2 regions of the Acinetobacter sp. BZX-2 genome follow, and region 2 is predicted to be linked to the other one. Evidence: predicted binding sites of a transcription regulator. Region 2 holds the regulator's gene; the other holds the start of a gene.
What was found. Region 2 encodes PhoB, which activates phosphate uptake and scavenging genes when phosphate is short. Its sites were predicted from a motif close to TGTCATNAANCTGTCATAA; they were not measured.
Positions count from the first base shown of each region.

Region 1: ACY45D_RS08330 (porin) is a predicted target of PhoB. The motif match lies at 1,659-1,677, and genes of this name have one in related genera.

Region 1 is NZ_CM143686.1:1,774,358-1,782,279, reverse strand. It holds gene ACY45D_RS08345 (NAD(P)-dependent oxidoreductase) at 1-790, shown strand, start outside; gene ACY45D_RS08340 (YARHG domain-containing protein) at 872-1,141, shown strand; gene ACY45D_RS08335 (HIT family protein) at 1,170-1,586, shown strand; gene ACY45D_RS08330 (porin) at 1,807-2,871, shown strand; gene ACY45D_RS08325 (hypothetical protein) at 3,122-3,517, opposite strand; rRNA gene rrf (5S ribosomal RNA) at 3,796-3,910, opposite strand; rRNA gene ACY45D_RS08315 (23S ribosomal RNA) at 4,078-6,968, opposite strand; tRNA gene ACY45D_RS08310 (tRNA-Ala) at 7,348-7,423, opposite strand; tRNA gene ACY45D_RS08305 (tRNA-Ile) at 7,490-7,566, opposite strand; rRNA gene ACY45D_RS08300 (16S ribosomal RNA) at 7,626-7,922, opposite strand, start outside.
Region 2 is NZ_CM143686.1:135,021-142,942, reverse strand. It holds gene ACY45D_RS00645 (hypothetical protein) at 1-427, opposite strand, end outside; gene ACY45D_RS00640 (methionine aminotransferase) at 775-1,932, shown strand; gene ACY45D_RS00635 (MATE family efflux transporter) at 2,058-3,425, shown strand; gene ACY45D_RS00630 (SDR family NAD(P)-dependent oxidoreductase) at 3,524-4,372, opposite strand; gene ACY45D_RS00625 (TetR/AcrR family transcriptional regulator) at 4,584-5,258, shown strand; gene phoB (phosphate regulon transcriptional regulator PhoB) at 5,503-6,213, shown strand; gene phoR (phosphate regulon sensor histidine kinase PhoR) at 6,241-7,599, shown strand; gene ACY45D_RS00610 (3'-5' exonuclease family protein) at 7,624-7,922, shown strand, end outside.

The sequences.
Region 1 (7,922 bases), 1.6 Mb from region 2:
TTATGTCTGGAATCGAAATTTCGACAAAGCCAAGCAACATGCAACTGAATACAATACTCAGGCAGTAGAATTACAACAGGCTGTTCAAGCCGATATTATCTTTTCATGCTTACCAACCAGTCAGGATGTTGAAGATCTAATCCAAACGCTTGAAATTAAATCTGGTGCAATTTGGGTTGATTGTACCAGTGGTGTTCCTGAATCCGCACGGAAGCTCTCACAACAGCTTGCTGAAAAGAATGTGAAATTTTTGGATGCCCCTGTGAGTGGACAAACCATTGGCGCAGAAAATGCGACATTAACCTTTATGGTAGGTGGTGAAAAATCCGCATTTGATCAAGCCTTTAGCACCATGCAAGTAATGGGGAAATTGATTAAACATGTTGGCGATTCAGGTGCTGGTTTTGCTGTAAAAGCAGTGAATAATATGATGATGGCTGTACATCTATGTGCGGCAGCAGAAGGTTTTACCACACTTAAAGCACATGGCGTAAACTTAAATGAAGCACTCGATTGCATCAATGCATCAAGTGGCAAAAGTGCTGTAACTGAAGCCGTTTTACCGCAACGTGTCTTTAATCGTCGCTTCCCTTTAACTTTTGCCCTTCCTTTATTAGCTAAAGATACAGGAATTGCTGTTGATCTAATCCGTGAAGCTAGACTTTCTGCACCCGTTATAGGATTAACTCAAAGTTTAATTCAAACTGCAAATAGCTTAGCTGAACCAAATAGTGATTTCTCAACTGCAATAAAAATGTACGAATTATGGAATAAAATTACATTGGATTAATTTTTCGCCATTGAATAACCACAATCAATCCTTATAATCTAATAAAGTGACAAACTGAAATGTCAAATTTGAGGCCATCTCATGAATAAGTCTGTAATTGCAATACTTTCTACTTTATCAATTTTTGTAGGTTCTCAAGTTTTTGCCAATGATAATGTGCAAGAATGTAAAAAACTACAAGATGATTACAACGTAATCTATGCATCAAAAGGCTTCTGTTTTAAAGATCCTGAAGCAAAAGCAAAGTATGGTAATGACAATTGTTATACCAGTAAGCCTAAATTTTCTGAAAAAGAACAACAACGCCTTGACTCTATCAAGGAACGTCAGAAAGAATTGAATTGTAAATAACAGTTTTCATTAATTTAAGGAAAAGACTATGGCTTATGATGATCAGAATATTTTTGCACGAATTTTACGTGGAGAACTTCCTGCGATAAAAGTGTATGAAGATGATCAAGTTCTTGCATTTATGGATATTATGCCCCAAGCCGATGGTCATACACTGGTTATTCCAAAAACACCAGCACTTACTCTGTTAGATTTAGACCCAGATGCTGCAGCATATACAATTAAAATCGTTCAGAAAATTGCGCAAGCAATTGAAACAGGTTTAGATGCTCAAGGTATTGTATTAATGCAGCTTTCTGGCGCATCTGCTGGGCAAACTGTACCTCATGTACACTTTCACCTGATTCCAACTTCTGTGCATCAATTAGGTCGTCATGCAGCACAAATGGGCGATCAAGAAAAAATCAAAGGCTTTGCTGAAAAAATTAAAGCAGCGCTTATTTAATCAAAAATCTTTTTAGAATCAATGAGGCTCATGTAGCCTCATTTTTTTTATAAAAATAAAATCAATTTCTTACGTCATCAAACTGTCATTTATTCTTCACCTACATGTAACAAAATTTGTTGATACTGCATGCAAGTTAGTAAGCAATGAACATCTCAACACTTACTGAATAAAAAAAGCAACGGCAAATGCCTATTGAACATGTTTTGGAGAAATCTCAATGAAAAAAGTGCTACTCGCTGCAGCAATCGCCACTATTAGTTTAAACGCAGCTCAAGCAGCGCCTACATTGTATGGTAAGCTCAATGTATCTTTAAACCAAGTAGACAACGTAAATGCTACTGGTAACAATGAAACTCAATTAAATTCAAATGCTTCACGTATTGGGGTTAAAGGCGAAGAAAAATTAACAGACAATGTTGGTGTTGTTTATCTAGCTGAGTTTGGTTTTGCAACAGATGGCGCAGGTTCTGATGCAGAATGGAGCGCGCGTAACCGCTTTTTAGGTCTTAAATTCAATAAAGTAGGTACATTAAAAGCGGGTAAATACGATTCATATTTCAAAACTTCAGCTGGAAAATATCAAGATATTTTCAATGACGACACAAACCTTGATATCACTAAAACAATGTACGGTGAAGAACGCTTAAATAATGTTATTGGTTTTGAAACAGATAAAAACCTATTAATTCCTGGTTTACAATTTAACGTCCAAACACAAACTGGCGAATCAAGCAGCACTGACCCGAAAGCGGGTGAAACGGGTGATGACAACAAACGTGATAGCCTTGACTCATTCTCAACATCTTTAACATATGAAAATAAAGATATTGGTTTAGCGACAGGTATCGCAGGTAACTTCGGTGTACAGGGTGCTTATAATGCACTTGATGGCAAAAAATACTACTCAGATGCGATTCGTGTTACGGGTTCTTTAGACCTTACACCAATTGGAGCGGAAGGTTTAGTCTTCGGTGCACTTTATCAACAAGCTGAACCTACTGATGATGTAGTTGCGTACAAAGATTTAAAAGAAAAAGCATGGTTAGTTTCTGGAACATATAGCATTCCAAGCACGCCATGGGCTGTAAAAGCACAATATCAATCAGCTAAAACTGACTGGGCAAACAATGATCGTAAAATTGACCAATACGGCTTAGGCGTTGACTACAACTTTAACAAACAAGCACGTTTTTACGGTGTCGTTGCACAACAAAAACGTGATTGGTATGTAGATAACGATAAGAAAACTGTGTTTGGCCTAGGTATGGAATATAACTTCTAATCAAGCCTTAAAATAAATAGTTTTAGATCAAACCGAGTTAATTACTAACTCGGTTTTTCTTTTCTAAGATGACCTTAGAAACAATAACGACATACAAACTCAAATAACAACGCAATGATTTACTAAGAATAAAAGCAAACTTAGCTATCAATAGCCAATATTTTCAGCAAATTATATAGTGCACTCAATCATCTTGGTAAAAATAATAACGAATAGATAGATTATTCTAAAACCATCACCCTTAACCGCTTTATTGTTTAATTTTTTTACGAATTTCTTTTCGCCACTTTGTTGCATTCGCTTGTTGCCGATTCAATAAAACCCCCATCATATAAGTGGTTATCGCAGCACCAATTAAAGCTATACCACTCTCATATACAATATCAACAATAAACTCATTGATCCATACCGATTCAAAAGCCAATATTTGAGAATACTTAAAAAATTTTGATAACACTACGATCAGAATACCGACTATAGCACCTCCCCAAAGAAACATTTTATGGATATTTACAGGTGCAGTTACTTCCTCAATTTGTTCAGGATGTTCACGATAATATTCAACTTCCTCAGCTGCAACCTCCTGAGAATTTTTGAAAAACAACTTAATGAACAAAGTATCACGATCAATCTTAGGTTTATTCATTGCTATAGTTTTCTCTATTTTTCTATTCTAAATAATAAAGCATATATGCTGAAAATTACTTATCTAAATATTCTCTAATCGTAAATTGAATGTTATGACAATAATAACAAGAAGAACGTTGATACAGATTACTCAACATCATTGCTCCCCTTTTATTTCTGAATTTTAGATCACTATAGCAAATTATCGCTGACTCTTTGAATGATTTCTATTTTGTCGACAACCCCAAGCAAAAAAAAACACCCCCAACTATCGAGTTGGGGGTGTTTGAATTTAAAAGCTGGCGATGACTTACTCTCACATGGGTAACCCCACACTACCATCAGCGCTAAGAGGTTTCACTTCTGAGTTCGGGAAGGGATCAGGTGGTTCACTCTTGCTATTGTCGCCAGCAAACTGTTATGGACTTGTTCGGGTCTTATTTAAATGCCTTACTTGGTACCAAATGAGTTTAACAGAACATTTGAGTTGGGTATTGTAACTAGCTTTACAACTAAATCAAGTATGATTGATCTTTTATGAATCAAATGATGCTCTATATACAACTGTTTGGGTGTTGTATAGTCAAGCCTCACGAGCAATTAGTATTGGTCAGCTTCATACGTCACCGTACTTCCACATCCAACCTATCAACGTCGTAGTCTTCAACGGCTCTTTAGGAGGCATAAAGCCTCGGGGAAATCTTATCTTGAGGTAGGCTTCCCGCTTAGATGCTTTCAGCGGTTATCCCTTCCGAACATAGCTACCCGGCGATGCGACTGGCGTCACAACCGGTACACCAGAGGTTCGTCCACTCTGGTCCTCTCGTACTAGGAGCAGATCCTCTCAAATTTCCAACGCCCACGGTAGATAGGGACCGAACTGTCTCACGACGTTCTAAACCCAGCTCGCGTACCTCTTTAAATGGCGAACAGCCATACCCTTGGGACCTGCTTCAGCCCCAGGATGAGATGAGCCGACATCGAGGTGCCAAACACCGCCGTCGATATGAACTCTTGGGCGGTATCAGCCTGTTATCCCCAGAGTACCTTTTATCCGTTGAGCGATGGCCCTTCCATACAGAACCACCGGATCACTAAGACCTACTTTCGTACCTGCTCGACTTGTGGGTCTCGCAGTTAAGCGCGCTTTTGCCTTTATACTCTACGCGTGATTTCCGACCACGCTGAGCGCACCTTCGTACTCCTCCGTTACTCTTTAGGAGGAGACCGCCCCAGTCAAACTACCCACCAGACATGGTCCTCGTCCCGGATAACGGGACAGAGTTAGAACCTCAATATTACCAGGGTGGTATTTCAAGGATGGCTCCATTGGAACTGGCGTCCCAATTTCATAGCCTCCCACCTATCCTACACAAGTAAGATCAAAGTTCAATGTCAAGCTGCAGTAAAGGTTCACGGGGTCTTTCCGTCTAGCCGCGGGTACACCGCATCTTCACGGCGATTTCGATTTCACTGAGCCTCTGCTGGAGACAGCGCCCCCATCATTATGCCATTCGTGCAGGTCGGAACTTACCCGACAAGGAATTTCGCTACCTTAGGACCGTTATAGTTACGGCCGCCGTTTACTGGGGCTTCGATCAAGAGCTTCGCTTACGCTAACCCCATCAATTAACCTTCCAGCACCGGGCAGGCATCACACCCTATACGTCCACTTTCGTGTTTGCAGAGTGCTATGTTTTTAATAAACAGTTGCAGGGGCCTGGTTTCTGTGGCTGCCAATAGCTCAAGGAGCAAGTCCTATCACCGTCAGCAGCGTACCTTCTCCCGAAGTTACGGTACCATTTTGCCTAGTTCCTTCAGCAGAGTTCTCTCAAGCGCTTTGGTCTACTCGACCTGACCACCTGTGTCGGTTTCGGGTACGATTCCTGTGTAACTGAAGCTTAGAGACTTTTCCTGGAAGCTTGGTATCAGCCACTTCGCTAGTAAACTAGCTTGTTATCAGTTCTCAGCATAGAGTACCCCGGATTTGCCTAAGATACATGCCTACAACCTTTCACCTGGACAACCAACGCCAGGCTGACTTAACCTTCTCCGTCCTCTCATCGCATTACACAGAAGTATTGGAATATTAACCAATTTCCCATCGACTACGCCTCTCGGCCTCGCCTTAGGGGTCGACTCACCCAGCCCCGATTAACGTTGGACTGGAACCCTTGGTCTTTCAGCGAACGGGTTTTTCACCCGTTTTGTCGTTACTCACGTCAGCATTCGCACTTCTGATACCTCCAGCATGCTTCTCAACACACCTTCATCGGCTTACAGAACGCTCCCCTACCACGTGCACTTAGTGCACATCCGCAGCTTCGGCATATAGTTTTAGCCCCGTTACATCTTCCGCGCAGGCCGACTCGACTAGTGAGCTATTACGCTTTCTTTAAAGGGTGGCTGCTTCTAAGCCAACCTCCTAGCTGTCTATGCCTTCCCACATCGTTTCCCACTTAACTATAATTTTGGGGCCTTAGCTGGCGGTCTGGATTGTTTTCCTCTTGACTACGGACGTTAGCACCCGCAGTCTGTCTCCCGGATAGTACTCATAGGTATTCGGAGTTTGCATCGGTTTGGTAAGTCGGGATGACCCCCTAGCCGAAACAGTGCTCTACCCCCTATGGTATTCGTCCGAGGCGCTACCTAAATAGCTTTCGGGGAGAACCAGCTATCACCGAGTTTGATTAGCCTTTCACCCCTATCCACAAGTCATCCCCTGGCTTTTCAACGACAGTGGGTTCGGTCCTCCAGTTAGTGTTACCCAACCTTCAACCTGCTCATGGATAGATCACCCGGTTTCGGGTCTATACCCAGCAACTAAACGCCCTATTAAGACTCGATTTCTCTACGGCTCCCCTATACGGTTAACCTTGCTACTGAATATAAGTCGCTGACCCATTATACAAAAGGTACGCAGTCACCGAACAAGTCGGCTCCCACTGCTTGTATGCATGCGGTTTCAGGATCTATTTCACTCCCCTCACAGGGGTTCTTTTCGCCTTTCCCTCACGGTACTGGTTCACTATCGGTCAGTCAGGAGTATTTAGCCTTGGAGGATGGTCCCCCCATATTCAGACAAGGTTTCACGTGCCTCGCCCTACTCGTCATCATTATATGTGCACTTTCGTGTACGGGACTATCACCCTCTACGGTCGCACTTCCCAGAGCGTTCCGCTAATACACATATAACTTAATGGGCTGATCCGCGTTCGCTCGCCGCTACTGACGGAATCTCAATTGATTTCTTTTCCTAAGGGTACTGAGATGTTTCACTTCCCCTCGTTCGCCTCGCATGACTATGTATTCATCATGCGATACCTACCTTATGGTAAGTGGGTTTCCCCATTCAGAAATCTCCGGATCACAGGATATTTGCCGCCTCCCCGAAGCTTATCGCAGGCTATTACGTCTTTCTTCGCCTCTGACTGCCAAGGCATCCACCACATGCACTTAATTACTTGACTATACAACCCCAAACAGTCGCTAACACATACAAGTGAGTGTTATCGTTGCAAACTTAATTGCTACTATCTGTTGTTCGTGCACTTAAGCACTGTACAGCTTCAATTTAATTCATATACCAAAACGCTTGATTCAGTTTTATCGCTAGTGCTCATTTCATTCAACATTAACAATTGCTTGTTAATTTGCTTGAAACGAGTTAAACAATTATTTCAACTCAAATTTATTCTGTTAATGATTCACTACCGCCTCGTCAGCAAGTAGTTCACTGTGATAAATCACAGAAGTTAATAAATCAAGACCATGTGATCTTCTTATTCATTAATTTCTATAAACTATCTTTAGGATTTAACTTTCGTTTTCACATTACTTCGTAATGTATGGTGGAGACTAGGAGAGTCGAACTCCTGACCTCCTGCGTGCAAAGCAGGCGCTCTACCAACTAAGCTAAGTCCCCAGCTTAAGATCTTAATATATCTGTTTCTCTGTAATCTTGAATTTCTTCAATTTCAATCAGTAGACTTGGTGGGTCTGACAAGACTTGAACTTGTGACCCCACGCTTATCAAGCGTGTGCTCTAACCAACTGAGCTACAGACCCTCAGATACATCAATGAAGAACAACTTGTTGTGGATTCTTACCAATAACCAATCTTTCGTTAAGGAGGTGATCCAGCCGCAGGTTCCCCTACGGCTACCTTGTTACGACTTCACCCCAGTCGTCGGCCACACCGTGGTAAGCGTCCTCCCTAAGGTTAGACTACCTACTTCTGGTGCAACAAACTCCCATGGTGTGACGGGCGGTGTGTACAAGGCCCGGGAACGTATTCACCGCGGCATTCTGATCCGCGATTACTAGCGATTCCGACTTCATGGAGTCGAGTTGCAGACTCCAATCCGGACTACGATCGGCTTTTTGAGATTAGCATCCTATCGCTAGGTAGCAACCCTTTGTAC
Region 2 (7,922 bases):
CCGTTACATTGTTTTTAGTACCTTGGACATAGTATGCAAGGTTATTTGGCAATTCTGTGTTTTTAGATTCAGGTGAAATATCAATATAAGTAGAAATACATCTATAGGTTCCATTCCCCATAGAATCATGCCATTGAGTCATACCTGGTAAGTTTAGCATTGAGCATGCTTTATCTACTGAAACAATAGGTTCACTAACAGAGATCATCTGATTTGAAGAGTTATTTTTTGAATTATCTACAGAACTATCATCAGTAGATATAGCTAAAAAAGTTAATAATATTAACCAAGCAAAACTAATAACTCTAGAAAGCTTTGAATATCCAGAACGTAAAGTAAACCAAACAAAAATTAAAGGTAATAAAAAAATGCCTAAGCCAAGAAGAGCAGATACTTTTCTAGAATGTTCCTGAAGTTTTGAATTCATTACTAATTATCAAAAAATATAATTTATTATATAGTAAAACCAATTAGTTATGAAGAGTCTTATTCTTATTTAACATAAAATCTCTTATGCGAAGTCAATGTGAACCGCTTATCATTGCCTCAACTTACCATACAACCATGCACATATCAGCTGAGTCCACATAAAATTATTATGTAATAAAATATTTCAAAACCCATAAAACATACATTCCACCACCTTTTAATTACAAATAACAAAGCCAAATAGAACCTTGTTCCCTCTTCAACAAACTACCCTCCTCATCCTATTTTGCTGTTAAAAACGACCTGTTAAACTGCCTCTAACATATTCATAGAACTTGTCTGGTCATGATCGAAATCCACTCTAAACTTCCTGCACAAGGCGTCACCATTTTCAGCACCATGACTGCAATGGCACAACGCTTAAACGCATTAAATTTATCACAGGGATTTCCAGACTTTCCTGCTCCACCTGACTTACTACAAGCTTTAAGTGATGCCACGTTAGCAGGTTATAACCAATATGCGGCTGGAGATGGTTTAGTTCCGTTAAGAGAACAATTGGCACAGCTTTTTTTAAATCGAGATCAATTAAAACTAGACCCAATCACAGAGATCACCATCACTGCGGGGGCAACCATTGCTATCTTTTCTGCAATCCAAGCCATCGTACATGCAGATGATGAAGTGATTATTTTCGACCCAAGTTATGACAGCTATGCGCCGAGTGTACAATTGGTGGGTGCTAAAGCCATTCATATCTCGCTAAATGCACCTGAGTTTTGTGTCGATTGGAATCAAGTTAAATCTGCAATCACCAATAAAACCCGTATGGTGATTGTAAACACACCACATAATCCAACTGGAGCGATTTGGTCAAAACAAGACTGGCTCAATTTGATTGAACTGATTCAAGATAAAAATATTGTTGTATTGTCCGATGAAGTTTATGAACACCTTATTTATGACGGCGCACAACATTATTCAGCGCTATCATTTCCAGAATTAAGGGATCGTAGTTTCGTAGTCGGTTCTTTTGGGAAAACCTTCCATGTCACAGGGTGGAAAACGGGGTATTGCATTGCCTCACCGCAGTTAATGCAAGTCTTTCGTCAGGTGTATCAATTCGCCAACTTTTGTGGCGTCACACCTGTACAAATGGCTTTAGCCACTTATATGCAACAACATCCTAAACATATCGCAGGGCTATCTGAGTTCTATCAAAATAAACGAGACCTGTTTATTTCAGGCATTCAACATTCAAAGTTTCGTTTCATTCCATCACAAGGCACATTCTTTCAAAATGTAGACTACAGCCTTATTCGCCCAGATTTAGAAGATGTTGAAATGTGTAAGTTTTTAGCCGAAGAACATAAAATTGTGGCGATCCCTGTTTCAGTTTTCTATCAACAAGCCCCTGAAAATTTACGTTTAATTCGTTTCTGCTTTGCTAAAAAAGACGAAACTTTGCTTCAAGCTTGTGAAATTTTAAATCAAATTGAATAACGATCCTAAACCATAATGATTGCAAAAATAACCCGCCTGAGTTACTCAAATACTCAGGCATTTTTTGAGATCTATGTTACTGTCGTGAAAGCAATAAACGTAAAAATTGGACAATAGAAATATAAATGCCAGCACGTCAAAGTTTGATTGATCACCCACAGTTTTGGAAAGCATTTTTAATCTTTCTAGGCCCGCTGATTGTCACCAATATCTTGCAAAACCTGTCGGGTACTGTGAATACAATTTTTGTCGGGCAAATGTTGGGTGTAAATGCGATTGCAGCTATTTCTGTCTTTTTTCCAATCTTGTTTCTGCTGTTGGCATTTGTAATTGGTTTATCTTCAGGTGCAACCGTATTGGTCGGGCAAGCTTGGGGGGCAAAAAATGTTGAAAAAGTCCGCACAATTGTCGGCTCATTATTATTTATGACGCTGATTGGCGGAACAATCATTGCCCTTGTCGGTGCATTTTTCTCAAAGCAAATTTTATTACACTTAGGCATAGATCCGAAAATTATGTATCTATCCTTACCTTATGTGAGATGGATGTTACTCGGCAGTCCTTTCTTATTCATGTACATCACTTACACGTCTATTTTGCGTGGCGTTGGCGACAGCACTACGCCGCTTATTGCATCAGGCTTAACCATTATCATCGGTGTCATCACCACGCCTATTTTAATCGGTGGGTATTTGGGTTTTCCTAAAATGGGGATTGTTGCTCCCGCTATCGCGAGTACTTTAGGTTTTATTGGTGTTTTGATTTTTCTTTATATTTATTTAAATAAGAAAAATCACGTGCTTAGACTTGATGCGAATTTAATCGGGCATATTCGTCATCACCCTGAATTAAGTCGAATTATTTTAAGATTAGGTATTCCGACAGGAATTCAAATGGTCACAAATTCAGTTGCTGGGCTGGTGGTTATTGGTTTGGTCAACCAATATGGGGCACATGCAACTGCGGCTTATGGCGCAGTCAATCAAGTCCTGAATTATATTCAATTTCCTGCACTTTCTATTGCGATTGCAGCTTCTATTTTTGCAGCTCAGGCGATTGGTGCAGGTAAGCCTGAACTTCTCGCCAAAGTAACCAAAACAGCTTTATTAAGCAATATTGCGATTACCGGTGGTTTAGTTCTTTTGGCTTATTTAGCTTCAAAATATTTAATGGCATTGTTCATTACAGATCCGACCGTGATTGAATTAGGGCAACAATTGTTATTTATTGTACTGTGGTCGATTTTATTTTTCGGAGCCAGTGCAATTTTTGCGTCGATCATGCGAGCCAGTGGTACGGTAAATGTTCCTTTGGTTCTCAATATCTTAGCTATTGTGATTATTGAAATTCCTTGTGCTTATTTATTTAGTCACTGGTTTGGCTTACAAGGTATTTGGTATGCGCTTGCATTAACATTTTTTAGTCTATGTCTCATGCAAGGTCTGTATTATCAATTTGTATGGAAGAAAAAAACCATTAAAGTTTTGATTTAATGGTTTTTAATCGTAAAAAAGACCTGAAAAAATCTTCATACAATTCAGCTTTAAATGAACAATATAACTAATCAATCAGGTCTTGAGAATTTCTAAATTTAAGCTTTTGGTTCTAGTTTCTTACTAAACTTTGTCGCAAAACCTGTCAGCTTTTGATAGCCCGTCGGTAAAATACGTTGGATCAAATCTAAAGTTTTCGCATCATTACCAATCAATAAACGACGTTTATCTTTCAGTACCGCATCAAGCATTTGCTGCGCCGCTTCTTCTGGAGGCATGCGTAATAATTTATTGAATACTTTTGCAGATTTATCTGGATTCATTCCCAATGAACGAATGCTGTCACTCATACGTGCATCATTGGCAATATTGGTACGAATTCCACCTGGATGTACACAAAGTGCTGATACACCACAATTTTCCATGTCTAATTCTTGGCGTAAAGATTCAGTAAAGCCACGTACCGCAAATTTAGTAGCATTATAAGCAGACTGCGTTGGTTGCGCAGTTAAACCAAACAAACTTGAAATATTGATGATGTGACCATCACCTGTTTTTTTAATGTACGGCAGAAATTCTTTTGTGCCGTAAACCACGCCCCAAAAGTTAATATTCATAATCCATTCAAGTTCTTCATAGGTTGCGCCCTCAACAGTAGAACCCAACGCCACGCCAGCATTGTTAAAAATCATATTCACAGAACCATGATTTTGTTCCGTTTCAGCAGCCCATGCTCTCACTTCTTCGACATTGGCAACGTTGACTTTCTTGCTTGTTACACGGACGTTATACGGCTTAACCAGTTCAATAGTCTGTAACAAACCTTTTTCATTGACATCACTGATTGATAAATGACAACCTGCTTTTGCCAATAAAACAGCCAACTGTTGTCCCATACCAGAGCCTGCACCAGTAATTGCAGCGACTTTGTTTTTAAAATTTTTCATTGTCTATCCTTTTTTTAAACCCGCACACAACTTGCATGATGTGTAGCTCAGGCCTCCAATATAATTTTGACAATGATTGTTGTCAAATATTATATTATCATTTAACAGATGTTTTTTTATACAAAGTCTCTAAAATAGGTTTCAAGAGCATTTATTGCTAAAATAAAGTCACCTTAGGACAATCTACATATCATACGAGTAATTAACGTCTATGACTGAGCAGCAAATCATTGAAAAAAAATCAATAAAAAAAACAGCCAATGAACGCCAATTTAAGGGCATGTCGCTGACTGAAAGGAAGCTTGCACGTCGTGAAAAGTTAATTGAAGCGGGAATTGAAGCCTATGGAAACCACGGTTTCTTTTCGGTGACAGTGAAAGATATTTGTACTGAAGCCAAGCTGACTGAACGTTATTTTTATGAATCATTTAAAAAGAGTGAAGAGCTTTTTCAGACCATTTTTCTACAGCTGATTGAGAAATTACAAAAAACAGTGATGGAAGGTGTTATGCAAGCAGCACCTGAACCTAAAAATATGATCCATTCAGGTCTCACTGCTTTATTTACACTGCTTAAGGATGACCCGCGTGTCGCTCGAATTATCTATGTCGATGCGATGCTGGTGCAAGAACTGCATAATCATGCCACCATACAAGAAACCATGGGCCGATTTGACCGCATGATTCATGCCTTTGTCATGCTAATGTTGCCTCATATTGACCGCAGTGAACGAGAAATTTCACTGGTTGCAACGGGTCTAAATGGTTATGTCACTCAAATCGCTGTGCGTTGGGTTATGGGTGGATTTAAGCAGTCATTAGAAGAAATCGTCACAGCGTGTGAAGTGGTGTTTATTGCACTGATCGATACTTTTGCACAAAAATAACATGGTCATCAAATGGTCAAAATATGATGATTTGAAGGTGAATCGCTGTTCTGCCTCTCATCTTGAGATTTTTTTTGACTTCAATGGTTATAATTGATGCCTTGAATTTATTATTATTTTTCAATTTTTTTTGCAAAAAAGAGTGCATATACCTTTTTTGCAATGATACTGTCATAATTAATCTTTGTAATAAGCCTGTCATAAATAAAAAACGGTATACCGTTCATACATAGGATATTGCGTTGTGAAAGATGACTATATATTAATCGTCGATGACGAACTTCCAATTCGAGAGATGATCCATACCTCATTGGATATGGCAGGTTTTCAGTGTTTACAAGCTGAAGATGCAAAACAAGCACATCAAATGATTGTCGATCAAAGACCTTCTTTAATTTTATTAGACTGGATGATGCCGGGCGGTGTCAGTGGTGTAGATTTATGCCGTCGTCTAAAACGTGATGAAAATCTATCAGAAATTCCTGTAATCATGCTCACGGCTCGTGGTGAAGAAGACCATAAAGTACAAGGTCTTGACGCGGGCGCAGATGACTACATGACCAAACCATTCTCTACACGTGAATTGGTTTCTCGCATCAAAGCGGTACTGCGTCGTGCCAATGCGCTGAGCGGTGAGAAAACTATTGATGCCAATGGTTTAATTTTAGATCCTGTCAGCCAACGCGTCAGCTTTGGTAATAATATTTTAGAGATGGGGCCTACAGAGTACCGATTATTGGCATTTTTTATGACCCATCCTGAACGTGCTTATACACGTGCCCAACTTCTAGACCAAGTTTGGGGCGGTAACGTCTATATCGAAGACCGTACCATCGATGTACATATCCGTCGCTTACGTAAAGTGCTTGAACCTTATGCTGCAGACCGTTATGTTCAAACTGTACGTGGAACAGGTTATCGCTTTTCAACGCGTGCAGATGTTGCACTAGGCTAACGCTTTCTCAAGGTTAAATTATTTTTTATGTATGAACCCTACCCTGTCCCTGATCTCGCTCGCGAACATCAAAAGTTTCGTTACAGCAGTTTATGGACTTTTGCTAAACAAGATTTACGCTTACTCGCCTTTTTATTGGTTATTGGAGGCTTCATCGGTTTAGGAATTGGGTATTTTTGGATTTGTATATCCATTGCATTTGCTGTTTTTTTTATCTTTCAATTACACTCTTTATACCTTGTAAATGATTGGATTTCGAATCGACCTTATGATTCACCACCCAATTTAGAGGGAATTTGGGGCGCATTACTTTTTAATGTGTATCGGGCACAACGACAAGAACGTGTTGTGCAAGCGGAGATGGTTGGCTTAATTGATCGAGCGCAATCATCTTTAGTTGCATTAGGTGAGGCTGTTGTATTAACAGATGAATTACATCAAATCGAATGGTGGAACCCTGCTGCGGAGAAGCTTCTCGGTATTCAACCACTGGATCGTGGTCGCAACATTTTAACCATTATTCGTCAGCCTAGTTTTATTGAATATTTTAATCATATTGACCAATCACCCGATGGTATAAAAATCAAATCATCGGTTTATGAAGAACATTATGTGCAAATTAAGTTGACTCGTTTTGGTAGTGAAAGCCGCCTAGTGGTCGCTTATGACGTCACACGCATGCATAACCTAGAACAAATGCGTAAAGACTTTGTTGACAATATTTCACATGAATTACGTACACCATTAACCGTCCTAAGCGGTTATATCGAAACTTTTACCGATCAAGAAGATTTAAATCCACGTTGGAAGCGTGCATTTGAACAAATGCAGTCACAAACACGCCGCATGAATGCATTGGTGAATGATCTATTGTTGCTATCACGGCTTGAAGGCAATAAACAAATCGCTAAAAACCAAATTATTGATATGCCAAGTTTAATGAATCAATTGTTTGATGATGCTCAAGCTTACAATGTCGATTATGGGCACACCTTAAACTTAGACATTGACAGTCATTGTGATTTAATTGGTTCAGATGCTGAACTGGCCAGTGCTTTTAGTAACTTAATCACCAATGCGATCAAATACACCCCCAAAGGCGGTACGGTGACCATCGGTTGGCATGATGATGGTGAACATGGCTATTTCACTGTTGAAGATACAGGGATTGGTATTGACCCAAAACATATCCCTCGTCTCACTGAACGCTTTTATCGTGTAGACAGTGCACGTAGCCGTCAAACGGGTGGAACAGGTTTAGGGCTTGCCATCGTCAAACATGTGCTCATGCAACACAATGCTTACTTAGAAATTGATTCCAAAGAAAATCAAGGTTCCACATTTAGAGTTGTTTTCCCTAAAGAACGTCTTGATTTTGCAGGTTAATCATTTCCCACATGGAATAAGTCGATGAAATTGTTTTTAGACTGTGAGTTTAATGGCTTTGGTGGGGAACTGATTTCTTTGGCTTTGATTGATGAAAATAATCAATATTTCTATGAAGTTTTAACATACCAAAACCCTATTCCTTGGGTCGCTGAGCATGTCATTCCTATTTTAAATCAAATACCTATTTCTTTAGAACAATTTCAGAAACAACTACAAGAATTCTTAAATCAATATGATACTGTTGAAATTATTGCCGATTGGCCAGAAGATTTTGCTCTGTTTTCACGTAGTTTAATTGTTTCTGCTGGAAGGTGTTTAAG